3 regions of the Planotetraspora sp. GP83 genome follow, and region 2 is predicted to be linked to each of the others. Evidence: riboswitches for the same ligand, from Rfam matches in the RefSeq annotation. Region 2 holds a riboswitch; each other region holds the start of a gene.
What was found. Region 2 has a riboswitch for cobalamin ahead of ABH927_RS08790 (ribonucleoside-diphosphate reductase subunit alpha). Riboswitches for the same ligand answer to the same signal wherever they lie in the genome.
Positions count from the first base shown of each region.

Region 1: linked by a shared signal. The riboswitch ahead of ABH927_RS25290 (CbtB domain-containing protein) and the one ahead of ABH927_RS08790 (ribonucleoside-diphosphate reductase subunit alpha) in region 2 are both predicted to bind cobalamin.
Region 3: linked by a shared signal. The riboswitch ahead of ABH927_RS25820 (ABC transporter substrate-binding protein) and the one ahead of ABH927_RS08790 (ribonucleoside-diphosphate reductase subunit alpha) in region 2 are both predicted to bind cobalamin.

Region 1 covers NZ_JBGCBZ010000019.1:164,945-172,108, forward strand. The annotation lists gene ABH927_RS25280 (cobyric acid synthase) at 1-1,403, shown strand, start outside; gene ABH927_RS25285 (histidine phosphatase family protein) at 1,327-1,905, opposite strand; cobalamin riboswitch at 1,923-2,065, shown strand; gene ABH927_RS25290 (CbtB domain-containing protein) at 2,099-2,311, shown strand; gene ABH927_RS25295 (CbtA family protein) at 2,332-3,072, shown strand; gene ABH927_RS25300 (putative cobaltochelatase) at 3,111-5,114, shown strand; gene cobO (cob(I)yrinic acid a,c-diamide adenosyltransferase) at 5,116-5,718, shown strand; gene ABH927_RS25310 (cobyrinate a,c-diamide synthase) at 5,752-7,164, shown strand; gene cbiE (precorrin-6y C5,15-methyltransferase (decarboxylating) subunit CbiE) at 7,161-7,164, shown strand, end outside.
Region 2 covers NZ_JBGCBZ010000005.1:28,205-35,368, reverse strand. The annotation lists gene glmS (glutamine--fructose-6-phosphate transaminase (isomerizing)) at 1-179, shown strand, start outside; gene ABH927_RS08805 (hypothetical protein) at 285-707, opposite strand; gene ABH927_RS08800 (helix-turn-helix domain-containing protein) at 899-2,593, shown strand; gene ABH927_RS08795 (Bug family tripartite tricarboxylate transporter substrate binding protein) at 2,686-3,651, shown strand; cobalamin riboswitch at 3,696-3,913, shown strand; gene ABH927_RS08790 (ribonucleoside-diphosphate reductase subunit alpha) at 4,032-6,260, shown strand; gene ABH927_RS08785 (ribonucleotide-diphosphate reductase subunit beta) at 6,534-7,164, shown strand, end outside.
Region 3 covers NZ_JBGCBZ010000020.1:101,434-108,597, forward strand. The annotation lists gene ABH927_RS25800 (SDR family NAD(P)-dependent oxidoreductase) at 172-888, shown strand; gene ABH927_RS25805 (adenosylcobinamide amidohydrolase) at 917-1,612, opposite strand; gene ABH927_RS25810 (ABC transporter ATP-binding protein) at 1,609-2,400, opposite strand; gene ABH927_RS25815 (FecCD family ABC transporter permease) at 2,397-3,419, opposite strand; gene ABH927_RS25820 (ABC transporter substrate-binding protein) at 3,518-4,522, opposite strand; cobalamin riboswitch at 4,596-4,725, opposite strand; gene ABH927_RS25825 (acyltransferase family protein) at 4,925-6,220, shown strand; gene ABH927_RS25830 (Gfo/Idh/MocA family protein) at 6,181-7,050, opposite strand; gene ABH927_RS25835 (histidine phosphatase family protein) at 7,145-7,164, shown strand, end outside.

The sequences.
Region 1 (7,164 bases), on a different contig from region 2:
CGCAGAACATGTCGCTGAACTCGTACGTCACCGCGGACGGCGCCGAGATCGGGCGGGCACAGGTCGCGCAGGCGCAGGCCGCCGGTCTGGAGCCCACCGCCGACATGAACCCGATCCTGCTGAAGCCGGGCAGTGACCGGCGAAGCCAGGTCGTGGTCCTCGGCAGGCCGCTGGCCGACGTGGACGCCATGGAGTACGGCGCGTACAAGGACCGCCTCAGGCAGGTCGCGCTGGAGTCCTACCAGCGGCTCCGGTCGTCCTTCGAAGTGGTCGTCTGCGAAGGGGCCGGCAGCCCCACGGAGATCAACCTCCGCAGGGGCGACATCGCCAACATGGGGCTGGCCCGCGCCGCCGGCATCCCCGTGATCGTCGTCGGGGACATCGACCGCGGCGGCGTCTTCGCGTCCCTTTACGGCACGCTCGCGCTGCTCGACGCCGAGGACCAGGCGCTGATCGGCGGATTCCTGATCAACAAGTTCCGCGGCGCGCCCGAGCTTCTCGCTCCCGGCCTCGACACGCTGCGGGACCTCACCGGACGCCCGGTGTACGGCGTGCTGCCATGGCTCGACGGGCTCTGGATGGACCTGGAGGACTCGCTCGCCCTGGACAACCAGGGCGTCCGGCAGGCGCCGCCCGGTCCGGGGCGGAGCCTGCGGGTGGCCGTGGTGCGTTATCCCAGGATCTCGAACTTCACCGACATCGACGCCCTCGTGGCGGAGCCGGGCGTCGTGGTCAGGCTCCTCAGCTCGCCCGGTGACGTCGCGGAGATCGCCGAGGCCGACCTGGTCATCCTGCCGGGGTCGCGGGCCACGGTCAGCGACCTCGGGTGGCTCCGCCGTACCGGCTTCGCGTCGGCCATCGCGGAGCGGCGCGGGCCCGTTCTCGGGATCTGCGGCGGCTACCAGATGCTCGCGCGGTGGATCCGCGACGACGTGGAGTCGGGCGCGGGACTGGTCGAAGGGCTCGGCCTGCTCCCCGCCACCGTCGAGTTCGCGGCGGGCAAGACGCTCGCCCGGCCGGTCGGAGAGGCGTACGGCTGCCGCGTCGCGGCCTACGAGATCCACCACGGGATCGTGTCCAGGGACGGCGACGCCGAGCCGTTCCTGGACGGCTGCCGGGCGGGGGCCGTGTGGGGGACGACCTGGCACGGCGCGCTCGAGAACGACGAGTTCCGCCGCGCCTTCCTGACCGAGGTCGCGTCCGCCGCGGGGAGGACCGGCTTCGCGCCGTCGCCGGGGGTGTCCTTCGCCGCGCTCAGGGAGCGGCAACTCGACGCGCTCGGCGACCTGATCGAGCGGCACGTCGACACGGACGCGCTGCTCGCGCTCATCGAGAACGGCGCTCCTGACGGCCTGCCGGCGCTTCCGCCAGGCGGAGTCGCCAGCGACCCCCGTGGCCGGTGAGCGAGAGGCGGGAGAGCGGCTCGGCGTCGATCGCCCAGAACGCCTCGGCCGGTGTGCGGAGCACGTGGACGACCGCGGCCCTCATCACGGCGGGGTGTGTCACCGCGACCCCGCTCGCGGCTGAGGCCAGCCACGCGCCGACCCGATCGACGAGGGCGAGCACTGACTCGCCCCCGTGCGGGGCCGCGGACGGGTCGGTCAGCCAGGCCCGGACGCCCTCCGGATCGGCCGCCTGGACCTCGGCGAGCGACCTCCCGGCCCAGTGGCCGAAGTCGCAGTCGCGCAGCCCCTCGTCGACCTCGGCGTGCAGCCCCAGCCCGGCGGCGGTCTCCCCGCAGCACCGCGACGGGCCGCACGAGGCGCTCTTGACTCCGGCGTACAGGGGGGCGGCGTCGGAGGCCTGCCGCAGCCCCCGCTCGTCCAGTTCTTCGTCGAGGGGGAACGCCGCTCGGCGCATCGCCTCGGTGTAACCGTGACAAACAAGGACCAGGCGGACGGTCATTCGGACCCTTTGCTCAATTGACGCTGCGGTATGTCAGGTCGTAGCGTAAAGCGACATTAATGATGATGTGGGGAAGCCAGCGAGACTCTGGTACGGCCGCGCCACTGTGACCGGTCCTCCGGGACCGGGAGTCAGACCCTCCATCGTCACCGCCACCCCAATTGGGACGCGTGATCCCGAGGAGGCTCTTCCCATGGCTCAAGCCGCCGTTCCCCACTCCCAGCCCGTTCCGGTCAGCATTCCGGTCCGCGAGCTGATCCCCTGGGCCGTCTTCGCCGGCGTCCTGGCCATCGTCCTCCTCTACTTCGTCGGCGCGGAGCAGGGCGTCACCGCCCTGATCTCCGGGAACGGCGTGCACGAGTTCGTGCACGACGGCCGTCACCTGCTCGGCTTCCCCTGTCACTGACAAGGGGACGAGTCACCGCAATGGTGAGAAATCTGCTGGTCCGCGGCATGCTCGCGGGCCTGGTCGCCGCTGTCCTCGCTCTCGTCTTCGCCTGGGTCTTCGGCGAGCCGGAGCTCGGGCGTGCCATCGTCCTTGAAGGCGCCCACGTCGGGCACGCGGCGGAGGAGGCGGCCGAACCTGAGCCGTTCAGCCGCGCCGTCCAGTCGACCGTGGGCCTCGCCACGGCCGTCGGCGTCTACGGCGTCGCGATCGGCGGCGTCTTCGCGCTCGTGTTCGCCTTCGCCTACGGGCGCCTGGGCGCGCTTAGCGCGCGGGCCACCGCGGCCCTGATCGCGCTCGGGGCGTTCGTCACCGTCGCGCTGGTGCCGTTCCTGAAGTACCCCGCGAACCCGCCGGGGGTCGGCGACCCGGACAGTCTCCGGGAGCGGACCGTCGTGTACTTCGCGCTCGTCGCCGGCTCGGTGGCCCTCGCCGCCGTGGCGCTCTATCTGCGCCGCCGCCTCGCCCCCCGTTACGGCGGCTGGAACGCGGCGCTGCTGGCCGTGGCGGCGTTCCTCGTCGCCGTGACCGCGGCGTGCCTGCTGCTCCCGGCGATCGACGAGGTGCCGGCCCACTTCCCGGCCGCTCTGTTGTGGAGATTCCGGCTCGCCTCGCTCGGCACGCAGGTCACCCTGTGGGCGGGCGTCGGGCTGATCTTCGGCCCGCTGGCCGAGCGCGTGCTCACGTCCCGCTACGCCCCCGCTCCCGCACTCCCCGCGTGAGCGGGAGCGACCGATGACTCATGACAGAACGAGGCGAGATGCCTGACGCGCGCCACTATCCGTTCACGGCGATCGTGGGGCTCGATCAGCTCAAGCTGGCCCTGATCCTCAATGCCGTGTCACCGCGTACCGGCGGGGTGCTCATCCGCGGCGAGAAGGGCACCGCCAAGTCGACCATCGTGCGGGCGCTCTCGGCGCTGCTGCCGCCGGTCGCCGTCGTGCCCGGGTGCCGGTTCTCCTGCGACCCCGCCGCTCCGGAGCCCGCGTGCCCCGACGGGCCCCACGGACCCCGGCCCGACGCGTCGGTGCGGCCCGCCAGGCTGGCCGAGCTTCCGGTGGGAGCCTCCGAGGACCGCCTGGTCGGCTCGCTCGACCTCGAACGCGCGCTCACCGAGGGCGTGAAGTCCTTCGAGCCCGGCCTGCTCGCCGCCGCCCACCGCGGCGTGCTGTACGTGGACGAGGTCAACCTGCTGCACGACCACCTGGTGGACCTGCTCCTCGACGCCGCCGCGCTGGGCACCTGCTACGTCGAGCGCGACGCGGTGTCCGTACGGCACCCGGCGCGGTTCCTGTTGGTCGGTACGATGAACCCGGAAGAGGGCGAGCTGCGGCCCCAGCTCCTCGACCGCTTCGGGCTGACCGTCGAGGTGGCCGCGTCACGCGACCCCGGCGAGCGGGCCGAGGTGGTGCGGCGGCGGCTGTCCTTCGAGGACGACCCGGAGGGCTTCGCCGCCCGATGGACGGCGGAGGAGCAAGCGCTGGCCGCTCGCATAGCCGAGGCGCGGGGCCGCCTTCGTGACGTGGCGCTCTCCGACGCCGCGCTACGGCAGATCGCCACCGTCTGCGCCGCGTTCGGCGTGGACGGCATGCGGGCCGACCTGATCACCGCCCATGCCGCCGTCGCCCACGCGGCCTGGCGAGGAGGCACGGAGGTCACCGCCGAGGACGTGCGGGCCGCGGCCCGCCTGGCCCTGCCGCACCGGCGCCGCCGTGACCCGTTTGACGCTCCCGGCCTCGACGAGTCAGAGCTCGACGAGCTTCTCGACAACTCCAAGCCGGACCCCGACCCGGACACCGACCCCGACGGCGGGGCCGACAGCGCCGGGAACGGCCAGGCGGACAGCGCGGAGAACGGCCAGGCGGACAGCGCGGAGAACGGCCAGGCGGATACGACTACGAGTGGCACAGGAGATGGCGAAGCCGGTGGCGCCGGGAAGGGGCAGGCGGCCACGTCCACCGCGCGGCCGGGCGAGCCGTACCGGGTGCGTGCGCTGACCGTCCCGGGGCTCGGCACGGGCAGCCCCGGACGGCGGTCACGAGCCCGCACGCCGTACGGCCGGGTCTCGGGGTCGCGGACGCCGGTGGGCCGCCTCACCTCGCCCCATCTCACGGCGACCCTTCGCGCGGCGGCCCCACACCAGCGTGAACGCGGCAGGACCGGGCCGGGGCTGGTGGTGCGGCCCGGCGACCTGCGCGAGGCCGTACGCGAGGGCCGCGAGGGCAACCTCGTGCTCTTCGCCGTGGACGCGAGCGGGTCGATGGCGGCTCGCCGCCGGATGGAGGCCGTCAAGGGGGCCGTGCTGAGCCTGCTCCTCGACGCCTACCAGCGCCGTGACAAGGTCGGTCTCGTGACGTTCCGCGGTTCGGCCGCGGAGCTGGTGCTTCCCCCGACCTCCTCGGTGGAGGCGGGTGCGGCACGGCTGCGTTCCCTGCCCACGGGCGGGCGCACGCCGCTCGCCGAGGGCCTGCGCCGGGCCGCCGAGGTGCTGCGGGTCGAACGGCTCCGCGACCCGTCACGCAGGCCGCTGCTCGTCGTGGTCACCGACGGACGCGTCACGTCGGGCGCGACGGCCGACGTGGACCGCGCCGCCGCGCTGCTGCGCGGCGTGACCTCCGTCGTGGTCGACTGCGAGAGCGGACCCGTACGGCTCGGCCTCGCCGTACGGCTGGCGGGACGGCTGGGCGGCGAAGCCGTACGGCTGGAGGAGCTGGCCGCGGACGGGCTGCGCGAGCTCGTCCACGAGCGCAGGAAGGCGGCCTGACATGCCTCAGGGGAAGCCGGCGGCGGTGCCGGACGACGGCCTCACGACCAGGCAGCGGCGCACCCGGCCGCTGGTGTTCGTCCACACCGGCCCGGGCAAGGGGAAGTCGACCGCGGCGTTCGGGCTCGCGCTCCGCGCGTGGAACCAGGGCTGGCCGGTCGGGGTCTTCCAGTTCGTCAAGTCGGCCAAGTGGCGAGTGGGCGAGGAGCGGGCCCTGGCCGTGCTCAGCGAGTCGGGCGCGGGAGGCACGGTCGCGTGGCACAAGATGGGCGAGGGCTGGTCGTGGATCAAGAAGGCCGGCGCCGAGGAGGACCACGCCGCCGACGCCCGTGAGGGATGGGAGCAGATCAAGCGCGACCTCGCGGCCGAGACCTACCGGCTGTACGTGCTGGACGAGTTCACCTACCCCATCAAATGGGGGTGGATCGATGTGGAGGACGTGGTGGCCGCTCTCGCCGGCCGTCCCGGCATCCAGCACGTGGTGATCACCGGCAGGGACGCCCATCCGCGCCTGCTGGAGACCGCCGACCTGGTCACGGAGATGACCAAGGTCAGGCACCCCATGGACGCGGGCCAGAAGGGCCAGAAGGGCATCGAATGGTGATCGGCGCGGTCCGATCGCGGGGGAGGGGCGGGAGTGGCTGAGCTTCCGCGCCTCGTCATCGCGGCGCCCTCCTCGGGATCCGGCAAGACGACGGTGGCCACGGGGCTGATGGCGGCCCTGACGGCCAAGGGCTTCACGGTCTCGCCGCACAAGGTGGGGCCGGACTACATCGATCCCGGCTACCACGCGCTGGCCGCCGGGCGCCCGGGGCGGAACCTCGACCCCTGGCTCGTCGGTGAGGCGCTGATCGAGCCCCTGCTCCTGCGTGGCGCCGCCGGACTGCATGGCGCCGCCGGGGCCGGGATCGCCGTCATCGAGGGCGTGATGGGGTTGTACGACGGCGCCGCCGTACCGGACGCCGGAGCCGTGCCGGACGGCGCGTCCGGCGGCGACTTCGCGTCGACCGCGCATGTCGCGCGCGTGCTTGACGCGCCGGTGGTGCTGGTCGTCGACGCGTCCGGGCAGGGGCGATCGGTGGCCGCGCTGGTCCACGGGTTCGCGTCCTACGACACCCGGGTACGGATCGGCGGCGTGATCCTCAACCGGATCGGCTCGCCCCGGCACGAGCAGATCTGCCGCGACGCGCTCGCCGAGACGGGGGTCGCGGTGCTCGGGGCCATCCCCCGTACCGAAGTGGCCGCGACGCCCTCCCGCCATCTCGGCCTCGTGCCCCCCGCCGAGCGGACGGCCGAAGCGGTGCGCGCGGTGGCGGCGCTGGGCGAGCTGGTGACGGCCACCTGCGACCTGGAAGCGCTCGTACGGCTCGCCCGCGGCGCGTCCCCCCTCAACGCCCCCGCGTGGAACCCACACCAGGTCCTCGCCGGTATGCCTCCCGAGGAGGGCCGTGACGGTGACGGTGACGTGGTCGTGGCGGTGGCCGGGGGAAAGGCGTTCACGTTCGGGTACGCGGAGCAGGCCGAGCTGATCGAGGCGGCCGGGGCCACGGTGGCCGTCTTCGACCCGCTGAGCGACGAGACCCTTCCCGCTGGCGCGTCAGCCCTCGTGCTGCCCGGCGGATTCCCCGAGGTGTACGCCGCCGAGCTGTCGGCCAACGAGCCGCTCCGCCGGGAGGTCGCCGCCTTCGGCGGGCCCATCGTGGCCGAGTGCGCCGGGCTGCTCTATCTGTGCCGGGAGCTGGACGGCCGTCCCATGTGCGGGGTCGTGGACGCCACCGCCACCATGACGGGCACGCTCACGCTCGGCTATCGGCGGGCCGTGGCCGTACGCGACTCGGTGCTGACCCGGGAGGGGGAGCGCTACCACGGCCACGAGTTCCACCGCACGCGCGTCAGCCCGGCCAGTGACGTGCCGCCGCTCTACCGATGGCGGGACGGCGCCGACGGGTACGGCGGGCCGCGACTGGCCGCGTCCTACGTGCACCTGCACTGGGCCGGAAGCCCTCACCTCGCCCGGAGATTGGTGTCACGAGCGGCTCGCGGCGCATGA
Region 2 (7,164 bases):
TCGGGCACCGGACCGCCGACGCGGCCGACGACTGCGTCGTGATCCCGAAGAACGAGAGCGAGCTCGACCCGATCCTGCTCACGATCCCGCTGCAGCTCTTCGCCTACCACGCCGCCGTGGCGCTCGGCCGTGACGTCGACAGGCCGCGCAACCTGGCCAAGAGCGTCACCGTCGAGTGAGCCCGGGGTCCGGAAGGAGGTACGGCTCGCGCCGCGCCGGCGCGAGCCGTACCCCTAAGAGACCCCTAGGAGACCCCTAAGAGACCCCTGAAGGTCCCTAAGAGGTCATCCGCCGTAGCACTTGGGCCAGCCCAGCGCGTTGCGGGTGCAGTAGACGGTCCCGTTGTTGTTGATCCGCACGTAGGTGTGCCGGTTGTAGGTGTGGCCGTTGTGCTCGAAGCTCGTGCCGTCGAACGTGAACGCGTCGGTGTCCTTGAAGAGCCACCCGCACGAATCGGTCGAGTTGCTCCCGGACCGCACGTCGCAGGTGCCGCAGTGGGGGTACTGCCCTGGGTTGGCGAGAGGCGGGCACGAGCCGCCGGAGCGGTCGAACGACGCGGCCACGGCCGTGTGGCCAGAGCTGTTGTAGAGCTTCCCGCAGCCGAAGCTGTTGCAGTCGTCGGCGTGCGCGGTCGACGCGGTGAGGAACTGGAGCATGGCGAACAGCAGGCCGGCGCCCAGCAGGGCGGCGAGGCGAGTGCGGCGCATCGATCTGACTCCCTTAATGGCGTGATCTACGGTCCAGACTCTGGCCGACGCCTGCGCGCCCAACAAGGAGTCACGCCCGATCTGGGATGGGTGGGATGCCCGTCTCCGGGTTGACCGGCGTGTTCACCCGCTGTTCGGGACGCGCTGCCATACTTCCGCTGCGCGTCCGCAATCCCTGTGAGGAGGTTCCAGTGGCCGGATCGGGGGCAGCGCAAGAGTTCGCCCGCCTCCTTCGGAGACTGAAGGAGCGCAGCGGGCGCAGTTACGAGGACTTGGCCGGCGGGGCCTACGTCAGCGGCTCGACGCTCCACCGGTACTGCAACGGCCGCAGCGTGCCGCCCGACGCCGCGATCGTGGTCCGCATCGCCAGAGAGTGCGGGGCGAGCGCGAAGGAGCTCCAGGAGGTGATGGCCGCCTGGGCCGCCGCCGACACCGAGCGGCGCCGGGCACCCACCGTGGAGTCATCGCCGCCAACTGCCGTACCTGCGCCGCCGCCAAGTGCCGTACCGGCACCCGCACCGGCACTGGCACCGTCGCCGCCGTCCGCCGCTCCTGCGTCCAGGCCTCGCCGGATGCCGTGGGTGCGGCTGGCCGGCCTGCTCTTCACGCTCGTGTGGGTGGCGGCGAGCGCGTCCGCGGCCGGGCGAGGGCCGGACCACCGGCAGGTCTCCATGCCGCAGCGGGTCTCCGCGCCGCAGTGGATTTCCGGGCCGAGCTGGGTTCACGCGCCCACGCCGGTCGACCCGAGGATGTTCGGGGTCACCCTCAACTCGAACACCGGCACGATGCCCGGGTTCCGGATCGGGGCCGTGCGGTTCTGGGACAGCTCGACCCGATGGGCGGACATCCAGCCTCGTCGCGGCGAGTACGACTGGGCCACGCTCGACCGCCTGGTGGCGGGCGCGGACAAGGCCGGGCTGCCCCCGCTGTACGTGTTCGGCGCCGCTCCCGCGTGGGCCGCTCCGGGCGCTCCGCTCGGTCCCTACAGCGACGGCTCCCGCGCCGCCGGTCCGGACGACCTGGCCGACTGGGACGCGTTCGTACGGGCGGTGGCGACCCGGTACCGCGGGAGGATCGAGGCCTACGAGCTGTGGGTGCTGGCCAACGATCCCAGGTTCTACAACGGCTCGCCGCGGAGTCTCGTGGAGATGACCCGCCGGGCCGCCGGCATCATCAGGGAGGCCGACCCGCGGGCGGTCATCGTGTGCCCGGGGATGGGCCGCTTGTGGGAGGCGAAGGCGCGCGAGGCGCTGCGGAGCTTCGCGATGCTCGGCGGCTACCGGTACTGCGACGCCGCGGGCATCAAGCTGTTCCAGCGGCACCCGGCGGATCCCCCCGAGACGATGCTGGAGATCGTCCGGTTCGTGGATCGGGCCATGCACGAGGCCGGTGTGCACCGGCCCCTCTGGAACACCGGCACGACGTACGAGATCCCGCTCCAGGGATCGCTCGACAGCCAGGCGGCGGTCGACCACGCCGCCCGGTTCTACCTCGTCGGGCTCTACGGCGCGAACTACAACCTCCGCCGGATGTACTTCTACAACTGGGGCGGGACGAAGATCCCCATCGTGCTGCAGGCCGAGGGCGGCGCCCCCACCCGTGCCGCCCTGGCCGTCGAGCAACTGCAGCGCTGGCTGTCGGGGGCCCGGCTCCGCGCCTGCGGGCGAGGCCTGCCCATCGCGCTGCCCGAGAACGTCTGGCAGTGCGAGTTCACCATCGCGGGAGCCCGGGGAACGCGTCCCGCCGTCATCAGGTGGACCGACGCGGGCATGGCCGACACCGTCCCGCCGCCCGGCGCGACGAGCGTCCGCCACCTCGACGGCACGCTCACCAAGCCCGGAGACATGATCCGCATCACCGAGGAGCCGGTGCTGATCGAGTCCTGATCGGGGGTTCGAATCCCAAAGCCGGAAATATGGTCACATGGCGTAATTAGCCGTACTCTGTCCGTATCGGGAGCTTCTGGGGAGGTGCCGACGTGCGACGCCGGGCGGTTCTCGTGCTGGGGGCGGGCGTGGCGGCCCTCGCGGCCGGGTGCGGGACGGACGGCCCGCCGTCGCAGGGCGACATCTCCCTCGTCGTCCCGGGGTCCGCCGGGAACCTGTGCGACGGCTTCGCCCGCGAGCTGAAGGCGCTCATCGAGGGCCGCAAGTGGGCGCGCAGCGTGAACATCAGGAGCCGGCAGGGGGACGGCGGGAGTGGGACGCCGTCCGTCGCGCGGTTCGTCGCGGCGGGACGCCGAGGCGACCTGATGGTCGCGGATCCCGCCCTCATCGCCGTCGCGGCGATGGACCGCGCCCGGCCCTTCGCCGTCGGCGCCTCGCCCCTCGCCCGGCTGGCCGGTCAGTGGGAGGTGCTCGTCACCTCCCCGGACTCCCGATTCCGGACGTTCGACGACTTCGCCGCCGCCCTGCTCCGCGACCCGTCCGGGGCCAAGGTCGCGGGCGGGGCCCCGGGCGGGGCCGACCACCTGCTCTACGGTCTGACCGCCCAGGGGCTCGGCGTGGACCTGCGGCTGCTTCACTACACCTCCTTCGGAGACTGCTCTCAGGCGGTCGCCGCGATGCTGGACGGCCGGGCGACGATCGGGTTCGGCGGCCACGGGGACGTCGCCCGGCACATCGCGGCCGGACGGCTCCGGCCGCTGGCCGTCTCCTCGCCGGAGCGCCTGGCGGGGGTGGACGCGCCGACCCTGGTCGAGTCCGGGGTGCGCCTCATCTACGCCGACTGGTTCGGCCTGCTCGGCCCCGGCACGCTGGGAGACCGGGAGCGCGACGCGCTGCTCGATCTCTGCCGGGCCGTGGACGGCTCGCCCTCCTGGCGGCGGGCGTGCGCCCGTAACGGCTGGACGCCGATGTGCCTCGCCGGGGACGACTTCCGGCAGTGGCTCACCAGCGAGGCCGGCCGTACCAAGCGGGTCCTCGGCGATCTGGGGCTGCTGTGACGGACACAACCTGTAGGGGTTGTTGCGTCGCATGGCACTAGATGTAGGATCCACACGTTGCTGGTTCACCCCAGGGTGAGGCAAGAGGGAACCCGGTGGGAGTCCGGGACTGCCCCGCAGCGGTGAGCGGGAACGACCGCCGTCAACTGAGCACTGGGCGCGATGAGACGCGCCTGGGAAGCGACGGCCATTAGGACCGGCGGGCGAGAGCCGTACCGGATGCCCGCGAGTCCGAAGACCTGCCGGTGACGTGCGCGCGGACCTCGCGCGCACTCCGCCGGGCCTCGCGGGAGGGTCCGCCGCGGTACGGCACGGCGCCGCCGTGCGCGTGCCGAGGTGTGCCCGTCTCGCGATGCTCTTGAGTTCGCGAGGGAGAGCACGTGACACAGACGACGATCGCGGATCCGCGGCAGAGCCGGTGGCTGGCGATCGAGGAGGCGGCGGCCGGGGTCGTCACCGACCCGGAGAACTCCAAGGTCGCGGCGCGGCTGCTGGGGAGCCTGATCGCGGACGACGTGGCCGCGCACGGGGTGCGGAGCTTCTCGGAGTCGGTCGCCGCGACGCACGAGGCGGGGCTCCTGCACGACGGGATCGCCGGATTCGTGGCGGCCAACGCGGCGGAGCTCGACGCGCTGATCGATCCGGAGGCGGACGGCCGGTTCGAGTACTTCGGCCTGCGGACGGTCTACGACCGCTACCTGCTGCGGCACCCGATCACGCGCGGCGTGCTGGAGCGGCCCCAGCACTTCTTCCTGCGGGTGGCCTGCGGGCTGTCGTCCTCGGTGGGTGAGGCGTCGGTGGCTGAGGCGTCGGTGGGTGAGGCGGCGGTCGCGGAGGCGGCGGAGCTCTACCGCCTGATGTCCACGCTGACGTACCTGCCCAGCTCGCCCACGCTGTTCAACTCGGGCGCGCGCAGGCAGCAGCTCTCGTCGTGCTTCCTGCTCGACTCGCCGCGCGACGAGCTGGAGGGCATCTACGAGCGGTACGCCCAGGTGGCGCGGCTGTCGAAGTACGCGGGCGGGATCGGCGTCTCGTGGACCCGGGTCCGGTCGCGGGGCTCCCTCATCCGGGGCACGAACGGGCTCTCCAACGGCATCGTGCCGTGGCTGCGGACCCTGGACGCCTCGGTGGCGGCGGTGAACCAGGGCGGCCGCCGCAAGGGCGCGGCCTGCGTCTACCTGGAGACCTGGCACGCGGACATCGAGGAGTTCCTGGAGCTGCGGGACAACACGGGCGAGGACGCCCGGCGCACGCACAACCTCAACCTCGCCAACTGGGTGCCGGACGAGTTCATGCGCCGGGTCGAGGCCGACGGGGTGTGGTCATTGTTCGACCCCAAGGAGACGCCCGAGCTGACCGACCTGTGGGGCGCCGACTTCGACCGGAAATATCGCGAGCTGGAGGACTCCGGGCGGTTCGTGCGGCAGGTCTCCGCGCGGGCGCTGTACGCCCGGATGATGCGGACGCTCGCCCAGACCGGCAACGGCTGGATGACGTTCAAGGACGCCGCCAACCGCACCTCGAACCAGACCGCGCTGCCGCGCAACGTCATCCACCTGTCCAACCTCTGCACCGAGATCCTCGAGGTGACGAGCGACGCCGAGACCGCCGTCTGCAACCTCGGCTCGGTCAACCTCGCCGCTCACCTCGACGCGGGGGATCTCGATTGGACGCGGCTCCGCGCCACCGTGCGCACCGCCGTACGGTTCCTTGACCGGACGATCGACCTCGGCTTCTATCCCACGCCGGAGGCCGAGGCCGCCAACCGGAGGTGGCGCCCCGTCGGGCTCGGCGTGATGGGCCTGGCGGACGTGTTCTTCGCGCTGCGCCTGCCGTTCGACTCGCCGGAGGCGCTGGCGCTGTCGACGAGGATCGCCGAGGAGATCGCGCTCGCGGCGTACGGCACGTCGGCCGATCTGGCGGCGGAGCGGGGGCGCCATCCGTCGTACGAGGAGACCAGGGCCTCGGACGGCGTGCTCCACCTGGACCACTACCCGTGCTCGCCGTTGCATCCCGGCGAGTGGGCCGCGCTCCGGGCCAGGATCGCCGAGACCGGCCTGCGGAACTCGCTGATGATCGCTATCGCGCCCACGGCCACGATCGCGTCCATCGCCGGCTGCTACGAGTGCATCGAGCCGCAGGTGTCGAACGTCTTCAAGCGGGAGACTCTCTCCGGAGAGTTCCTCCAGGTCAACCGCTATCTCGTGCGTGACCTCCAGGCCCGGGGGCTGTGGACCCAGGCCATGCGCGACGCCATCAAGCGGGCGGACGGCTCCGTGCAGGACATCCCCGGCATCCCGCAGGAGCTCCGGGCGCTCTACCGGACCGCCTGGGAGCTGCCGCAGAAGGCGCTCATTGACCTGGCCGCGGCGCGGCAGCCGTACATCGACCAGGCGCAGTCGCTGAACCTCTTCATGGCCACCCCGACGATCGGCAAGCTCTCGTCGATGTACGCCTACGCGTGGCGGTCGGGCCTGAAGACGACCTATTACCTGCGTTCGCGCCCCGCGACGCGGATCGCCCAGACGACGGTGTCCGCCCCGGCGGTGGACGCCGAGGCGATCGCCTGCTCCCTCGAAAGCCCCGAGACCTGCGAAGCGTGCCAATAACTCCGCGTGATCATGCAGACATTCCCGCGAAGGCCGGCTGACCTGCGCCGACCGTGCGCGTGATCATGCACGCCTTCCCGTGAACGCCGGGTGCCCAGGGGGTGCGCCATTCGTGATCATGCAGCTGCCCGGCAGTGCATGATCGCGTACGGCACGTGCGCCGGTAGACCTGCATGGTCGGGACCCTCTGCATGATCACGATTGAGGTTGGCGCAGGTCATGCCGGATGCGCGGGAACCTGTGCATGATCACCACCAGAGGAAGGTGACAAAGATGATGTTGCTCGATCCGGGGATGGACCTGACCCTGCGGCCCATGCGGTATCCGGGGTTCTACGAGCGGTTCCGCGCGGCGATCCGGAACACGTGGACCGTGGAGGAGGTGGACCTCCACTCCGACCTGGCCGATCTGGCGAGGCTCGACGACGGCGAACGGCATCTGATCAACCGGCTCGTGGCGTTCTTCGCCACCGGTGACTCGATCGTGGCCAACAACCTCGTGCTGAACCTCTACCAGCACGTCAACGCCCCCGAGGCGCGGCTCTACCTCAGCAGGCAGCTGTTCGAGGAGGCGGTCCACGTCCAGTTCTACCTGACCCTCCTCGACACCTACCTGCCCGACCACGACGAGCGGGCCAAGGCGTTCGCCGCCGTGGAGCACATCCCCTCGATCCGGGACAAAGCCGAGTTCTGCTTCCGGTGGATCGACTCGATCAACGGGCTCGACCGCCTGGAGACCAGGGACGACCGGCGGCGGTTCCTGCTCAACCTGATCTGCTTCGCCGCCTGCATCGAGGGCCTGTTCTTCTACGGCGCCTTCGCCTACGTCTACTGGCTCCGCTCCCGCGGCCTCCTCGGGGGCCTGGCCACGGGGACCAACTGGGTGTTCCGCGACGAGTCCATGC
Region 3 (7,164 bases), on a different contig from region 2:
GGCATCAGCGCACGTCCGCGCCCTGCTGGCAAAGATTGCTTGACGCAACAAATAGATGTAGCGTCTGCACTCGTTGGTTAAGCCTGCAGATGTGTTCGGTTGAACCGGGGGCAGGTAGCACACTCCCAGAGATCCGGAGAGAACATGACATTCACCGGCGAGGTTGCCTTGGTGACTGGTGCGTCCAGTGGGATCGGTAAGGCTGTCGCGGAGCGGCTCGGTCGGGAAGGCGCCAGCGTGGTCGTCTGCCACTCCCCTTCAGAGAGTGATACGGCACAGGGAGCGGCAGTAGCGAAGGCCCTCCGCGAGAGCGGCGCCGCCGCTGTGGCCGCCGGTGCCGACATCTCCGACCCCGGACAGGTGCGCGCGCTGTTCGATGTCGCCGAGAAGGAGTTCGGCGGCCTGGACATCTTCGTACACAGCGCCGCGAACACCCGGCACGGGACCCTCGCGGATACCACTGACGAGGACTTCGACCAGATCTTCGCCACCAACGCCCGTGCCTCATTCGTGGCGCTCCGCGAGTGCGGCCTCCGCATGCGGGAAGGCGGCCGGGTGGTAGTGATTTCCGCTGGGCTGACGCTCATGCCCCGCCCAGGCACCGGGGTGTACGCGGCCAGCAAGGCGGCGGCCGATCACCTCGTCCGGGTCGCGGCGCGTGAACTGGCCCCGCGCGACATCAGGGTGAACAGCGTGCTGCCTGGCGCGGTCAACACGCCCGCTCTCGCCGGCGTTCCTGCCGAGCTGATCGCCCGCGAGGTCGATGCCACTCCGCTCGGCCGTGTCGGCGAGCCGGAGGACATTTCCAACGTCGTGGCGTTCCTGGCGTCCGACGAGGCACGGTGGATCACCGGACAATGCATCGGCGCCGGCGGCGGGATGTTCTGATCAGCCCGATCCGCATCCCGGGCTGAAATCAGTGACCGTCCGCCGAGGAGGCGTACCGCCGCCAGCCTTCGGCCCCGTCGAGGACGGCCCGGTGGACGGCCCGCGCGATCCGCGCTCCCCACTCGGAGCGCGGGCCACCGAACAGCTCCTCCGGGCCGTCGTCGCGTACGGCCACGCACACGGCGTCCGACGCGGTGCCGGTGCAGAAGAACCCCGCTTCGGTGAGCGCTTGGGTCTTGGCCTCGGTCACGGTCATGACCGCGTTGACGAGCGCCGCGTCGGAGAACGCCACGGGGACGGCCACGATGATGTTGATCGTCCCGGGACGGGCCGCGAACGGCCCGGGAGCCCCGCCGCGCAGCTCGGGATCGGGCCTGCCCTCCGGGGAGGCGGCCCACGTGGGGACCCGCAGGCCGACCGTCGCCACGGCCTCCACTTCCCCGTCGGCCGCACGGGTGTAACGCTCCACCATCGCGGCCGTCAGCATCCCGACGCCCGGCCCCTCGGGGCCCATCGCGAGCAGGTGGTCCACCGGGTCCATGCGGGAGTAGTCACTGGTCACTTGGGCGTTCAGCACCCACTCCCGGCGGCCGACGCCGCCGCCGAGCATCGCCGAGGAGATCATCCGCCAGCCTGGCCCGAACTCCCAGAGCAGCGACCCCAGCCGCGCGCCGTCCTCGAACCGGTGGCTCAGCGACAGCGGGCCGCCCGCCTGCGCGCTCACCGGTCACCCGGCCGGATCAGGTGCACGAGCGGCCTGCCGTCCGGGCCCGGCTCGACCCTGACCTGGGCCCCGAAGTGCCGGACGAGGAGCGCCTCGGTCAGCACCTGCTTCGGCGGACCGGACGCGACCGCCCTTCCCGAGGACAGCAGGACCAGCGAGTCGGCGTACTGCCCGGCGAGGATCAGGTCGTGCAGCGTCGTCACCACCGTCAGCCCGTCCGCCAGGCGCAGGCGGTCGACCAGCTCCAGCACCTGCTGCTGGTGGCCGAGGTCGAGCGCGGTCGTCGGCTCGTCGAGCAGCAGCACGGGGGCCTCCTGAGCCAGGGCGCGCGCGAGCACGACCCGCTGGCGCTCGCCGCCCGACAGCTGGCCGAGCGGCCTGGACGCCAGCTCCGTCAGGTCGAGCCGTTCCAGCACCGACCCCGTCACCTCGCGGTCCCGCGCGCTCTCCCGTCCGAAATAGGCGATGTACGGCGTGCGCCCCAGGAGTGCGTAGTCGTACACGGTCATGTCGGCCGGCAGGGAGGGATTCTGCGGCGCGTAGGCGACGAGGCGGGCCCGCCGGCGCGGCGCGCGGTCGCGCACGGGGGCGCCGCCGATGAGTACCTCCCCCTGGTGGGGCACCAGGCCCAGCATGGCCTTGAGCAGGGTGGACTTGCCCGCGCCGTTCGGCCCGATGATCGCCAGCCACTCTCCGGCGCCGGCCGACAGCGCGACGTCGGCGAGCACCTCCCGCCCGCCGAGCGTCACCCCGAGCGCCCGCACCTCGACCGGGCACTTGGGATTCACGTGTCCACCCGCTTGGTCAGGCGCAGGACGACCACGAAGAAGGGCGCGCCGACGAAGGCGGTGACCACGCCGATCGGCAGCTCGGCGGGGGCGAGCACGGTGCGGGCGACGAGGTCGGCCAGCTCCAGGAACGCCGCGCCGCCGACGAACGACAGCGGCAGCACGACGCGGTAGGACCAGCCCGCCAGCCGCCGGACCACGTGAGGGACCACGATGCCGACGAACGCGATGAGCCCGCTCACGGCGACCGCCGACGCGGTGGCCAGCGACGCGGCGAGGAGCACGACGAACCGGGCACGGGCGGCGCGCAGGCCCAGGCTCATCGCCTCCTCGTCGCCGACCGAAAGCACGTCGAGCAGCCGTCCGTGCAGGAGCATCACGGCCGAGGAGACGACGGCATACGGGGCGATCAGCCAGACCTGCTCCCAGCCGCCGCCCACGTCTCCGAGGATCCACGAGTAGATCCGCTGGAGCTCGTCCACCTTGAGCTGCTGCACGAACGTCTGCAGGGCGGTGAGGAACGACGTGACGGCCACCCCGGCGAGGACGAGGGTGGCCGTGCCGCCGCCGCGGCCCGCGGTGTTGCCCAGCGCGTACGCCAGGAAGACGCCGCCGACCGCTCCCGCGAAGGCGGCCACCGGCACGAGCCGGGCGTCGCCGCCGAGGAACACGACGATCATCGTCACGGTGAGGCCCGCCCCGGCGGCGGCTCCCAGCAGGTACGGGTCGGCCATCGGGTTGCGGAACACCCCCTGGTACCCCGCCCCGGCGATCGCGAGCAGCCCGCCCACCACGGCAGCGAGCAGCACCCGGGGCACCCTGAGCTGGAACAGCAGATTCTGCTCGACCGGCGACAGGCCCGAGTCCACCGAGACGAACGGCAGCCGGTCGAGCAGCGCGAGCGCGATGCCCCTGGGCGAGATCCCGGCCGCGCCGACGAGCACGCCCAGGGCGAGGCTGAGCGCCAGCACGACCAGGGCGACGATGAGCGGCCCGAGGCGCAACCCCGCCGACGTCACCGGTCCGCCCGGCGGCCGTCCTCCCCCGGAAGCCGCCTCTCCAGTAAGGCGTTCCGGAAGCCGTTCTGGACGCCGTGCCCCCGGAAGACGGGCGCGCCTCAGCTCGCGGCCTTCTGGACGGCGGCGCTCACGGCCGTGGCCAGGTCGGCGACGCGGGGCCCCCAGCGGGAGGCGATGTCGTCGTCGAGCACGACGACGTGGCCTTCCTTGATCGCGGACAGCCCGGACCAGCCGGGACGCTCGGCGAGGGCGGCGGCGTTCTGCCCGCAGCACTTGGTGTCCGCGAGGAAGATCAGGTCGGGGTCGGCCTTGGCCACGAACTCGGCCGACAGCTTCGGATAGCCGCCCGCCGCGTCGGGGGCCTTGTCCGCGATGTTCGTGAGCCCGAACAGCGCGTAGATCTGGCCGATGAACGTGCTCGACGTCGCGGCGTAGGGCGTGGTGTCCAGCTCGTGGTAGTACGTCAGCCGCTTGCCCTTCGGCGCGGCGGCGGCGAGCTGGTCGAGCCGGGTCTTCATCCCGTCCACCACCTCCGCCGCCTTCATGGCGTTGCCGGTGGCCGCGCCGAGGTCGGCGATCTGGTCGTAGGCCTCGTCCAGCTTGGTCGCCGCGGGCTCCAGGATCACCGGCACGCCGACCTTGCCGAGCCCGGCGACGACGCCTTCCAGGTCGTTGGCCAGCACGACGAGGTCGGGCTTGGCCGCGACGATCGCCTCGACGTTCGGCTTGAACCCCGACAGCGAGGTCTTGGGGGCCTCTGGCGGGTAGGTCGACTGGTCGTCCACCGCGGCCACCTGGGCGCCCGCCCCGATGGCGAACAGCGTCTCGGTGGCCGTCGGGGAGAGCGAGACGATGTGCTCGGGCCTCTTGGCGATGGTCACGGAGCCGTTCCCGGCCTGGACGGTGACGGGGAACGCCCCCTGAGCCGTCGTCGTGGTGCTTGGCGAGTTGGCGTTGCCGGCGGTGGGAGCGGCGGCGCCCGTGTCGCCCGCCTGGCCGCATCCGGCCAGTCCGAGCACACAGAGCAAGCCGACCACACAGAGCACGCGCACGCCGGCCACACCGGGCAGCACGCGGGCGACGGCCGTGCGTACGGGACTCACGGAATCCTCCAGGGGGAGCCGGGAAATCGAGAGACCCGCTGATAGCGACGGATCACCCTTTTCCTCGAGGGTTGATGGCGTCGGCGCGGGATGCAGGCGACCTGGCTCATCCCCGGGGGCGGGGAAACACAGTTGCGGGACAGCGCCGGGCTCACACCGGACTTCGCTACAGCACGCGCGTTGCACAGAACGGTACCAACTCCCGTCCCACCGTCCAGTTCGCGGGCCCGCACGGTCCGCCTGAACGGTCCAGCGGCCCCGGTCTCTCCCGCCGATGGTAGGGCCTGCCCCACCTGCGGGGTCGCCTCTGGGCGCGACCACGAGTAGTGCCTCCGTCGCTGCGCTGACCAGGGGGTTCGCGAAACCTTTAAGGGGTCCGATCCCCCGGCTAAGGCGGCTCCCATGTCCCTGACCACGCTTCCCCCGGCACCCGTACGGCCGGCCGCCTCACCGGCGCCGCGGGACCGGTTCATCGACCTGCTGCGCGTCTTCGGCATGGTGCTCGTGGTCCTCCAGCACTGGACCATGCCGGTCCTGATCTACGCGGACGGCAGGCTCACCACGGGCAACGCGCTGGCGGGCGTCCCCCTCGTCACCTGGCTGACCCAGGTCATGCCCCTCGTGTTCTTCGCGGGCGGCGCGGCCAACGCGATCAGCTGGCGGTCGGCCTCATCCGGCTCGCCCTCATCCGGCTCCGCGGGCCTGTGGACGGCCAGGCGGCTCCGCAGGCTGGCCTGGCCGGTGCTTCCCCTGGTCTTCGTCTGGCTGCCGCTTCCCTACGTCCTCGACGCGCTCGGCATGCCGTCCCAGCCGGTCGAGGTGGCGGCGCGCACGGTCGGCCAGCTGCTCTGGTTCCTCGCCGTCTACCTGGTCGCCGTGCTGGCCACGCCGTACATGGCCCGTGTGCGGGCGTCGCGCGCCCTGCCCGCGCTGGCCGCGGGGGCGGTGCTCATGGACGTGATCCGGTTCTCCGGCCTGGAGGGGGCCGGCTATCTCAACGTGGTCTTCGTCTGGCTGGCCGTGCACCAGGTCGGGTTCCTGTACGCCGAGGGCAGGCTGGCGTGGCTGGCCGGGCCCCGCGCCGCGGGACTCGCGGTGGCCGGGTTCGGCATGGTCGCCGGTCTGGTGGCCGCCGGGCCGTACCCCGCCAGCATGATCGGCATGCCGGGCATGATCTCGAACATGGCCCCGCCGAGCGCCTGCATGCTCGCGCTGTTCGCCGGGCAGCTCGGCCTGGCGATGCTGCTGCGGCCCGCCCTCAACACGCTCGCCCGGCGCCCCAAGATGAACGCCCTGCTGGCCGTCCTCGCGCCGCGGATGATGACGATCTACCTCTGGCACATGACCGCCCTGGTCACCGTGGCCGGGATCGCGATGTTCGGGTTCGGGCTGGAGACGCCGGAAGCCGGATCGTTCACCTGGTGGGGCCAGGTGCCGCTGTGGCTGGCGGCTCTCGTGACCGTCCTGCTGGCGCTCGTGGGCCTGTTCGGGCGCTTCGAGGAGCCGACCGGCGCCGCGTCGGCCGGTCGGGTCGTCGCGGCGGCCGTTCTGATCGGCGGCGCGCTGACCGCCCTCATGGTTACCGGCTTCGTGCCCGGCGTGGCGCCGGTGGCCGCCTCACTGGCGCTGGTCGCGGGCCTGCGCCTCGCGGCGGCCGCTCAGCCGAGCTGGCGCTCCGCGTCGGCGATGATCTCCTGAAGCCGCAGGCCGTGGCGCGCGTCCAGGGGGTGCCCACCGCCCCGGCGGACGGTGTCGGCGAACTCGCGGGCCACCGTCGCGAAGACGTCGTCGCCGAGCTCCGAGCCGAGGAGCAGGGCGCTGCCCTCCCGCCCGTAGACCTCCACGCGGGCGGGCGGCAGCTCGCCCTGCGCCGCCATGCAGAGCGACGCCTCGCTGACCGCGCCGTTCGCGTGCTCCAGCATCAGCCCGACCCAGCCGAGGGGGTCGCCGTGGGCCCTGACGGAGACCACCGGGCCGAGGGCGGCGTCCAGCAGGTCGATCATGTGCGGTCCGACGTCGAGCACGGCGCCGCGCTCCAGGCGCCACGGGGTCGCGAACGGCCCGCCCTGCAGGGCGCCCGAGATGTTGGCCGCGTAACCGCCGAACGGTCCCAGCTCGCGGGCCCGGTCGAGGAACGCCGTGGTCGCCGGCGAGTAGCGGAAGGTGAAGACCATCTGGGAGGCCACCCCGGCCTCGCCGATGGCGTCGGCCAGCCGCCGCGCGCCGTCGAGGTCGGCCGCGAGGGGCTTCTCCAGGAGCAGCGCCTTCCCCGCCTTCGCGGCGAGGACGCCGATCTCGGCCTGTACCGCGGGCGGCACGGAGAACGCGATCGCCTCCGAGACCTCGAACAGGTCCTCCAGCCGCTCGAACGAGGGGGCGCGGTGCCTGCCCGCGAGCTCGTCGGCCGCCTCCGGCCTGCGAGCCCACACCCCGGCGAGCCTCGTGTGCGGCCCGGCGGCGAGAGCCGGTGCGTGCACCATCTCCGCCCACGGGCCCGCGCCGACCAATCCCACCGATACCGGTTCCATGTGCGCCCTCCCGCCGCGACCCTACTGGACCGCCCCGGGGCGGACGGCGGGCGGGTTCGGCGGGCGGAAGCCGTACCGGCATGATGGTTTGCCTATGGAAGTCATCCTGCTGAG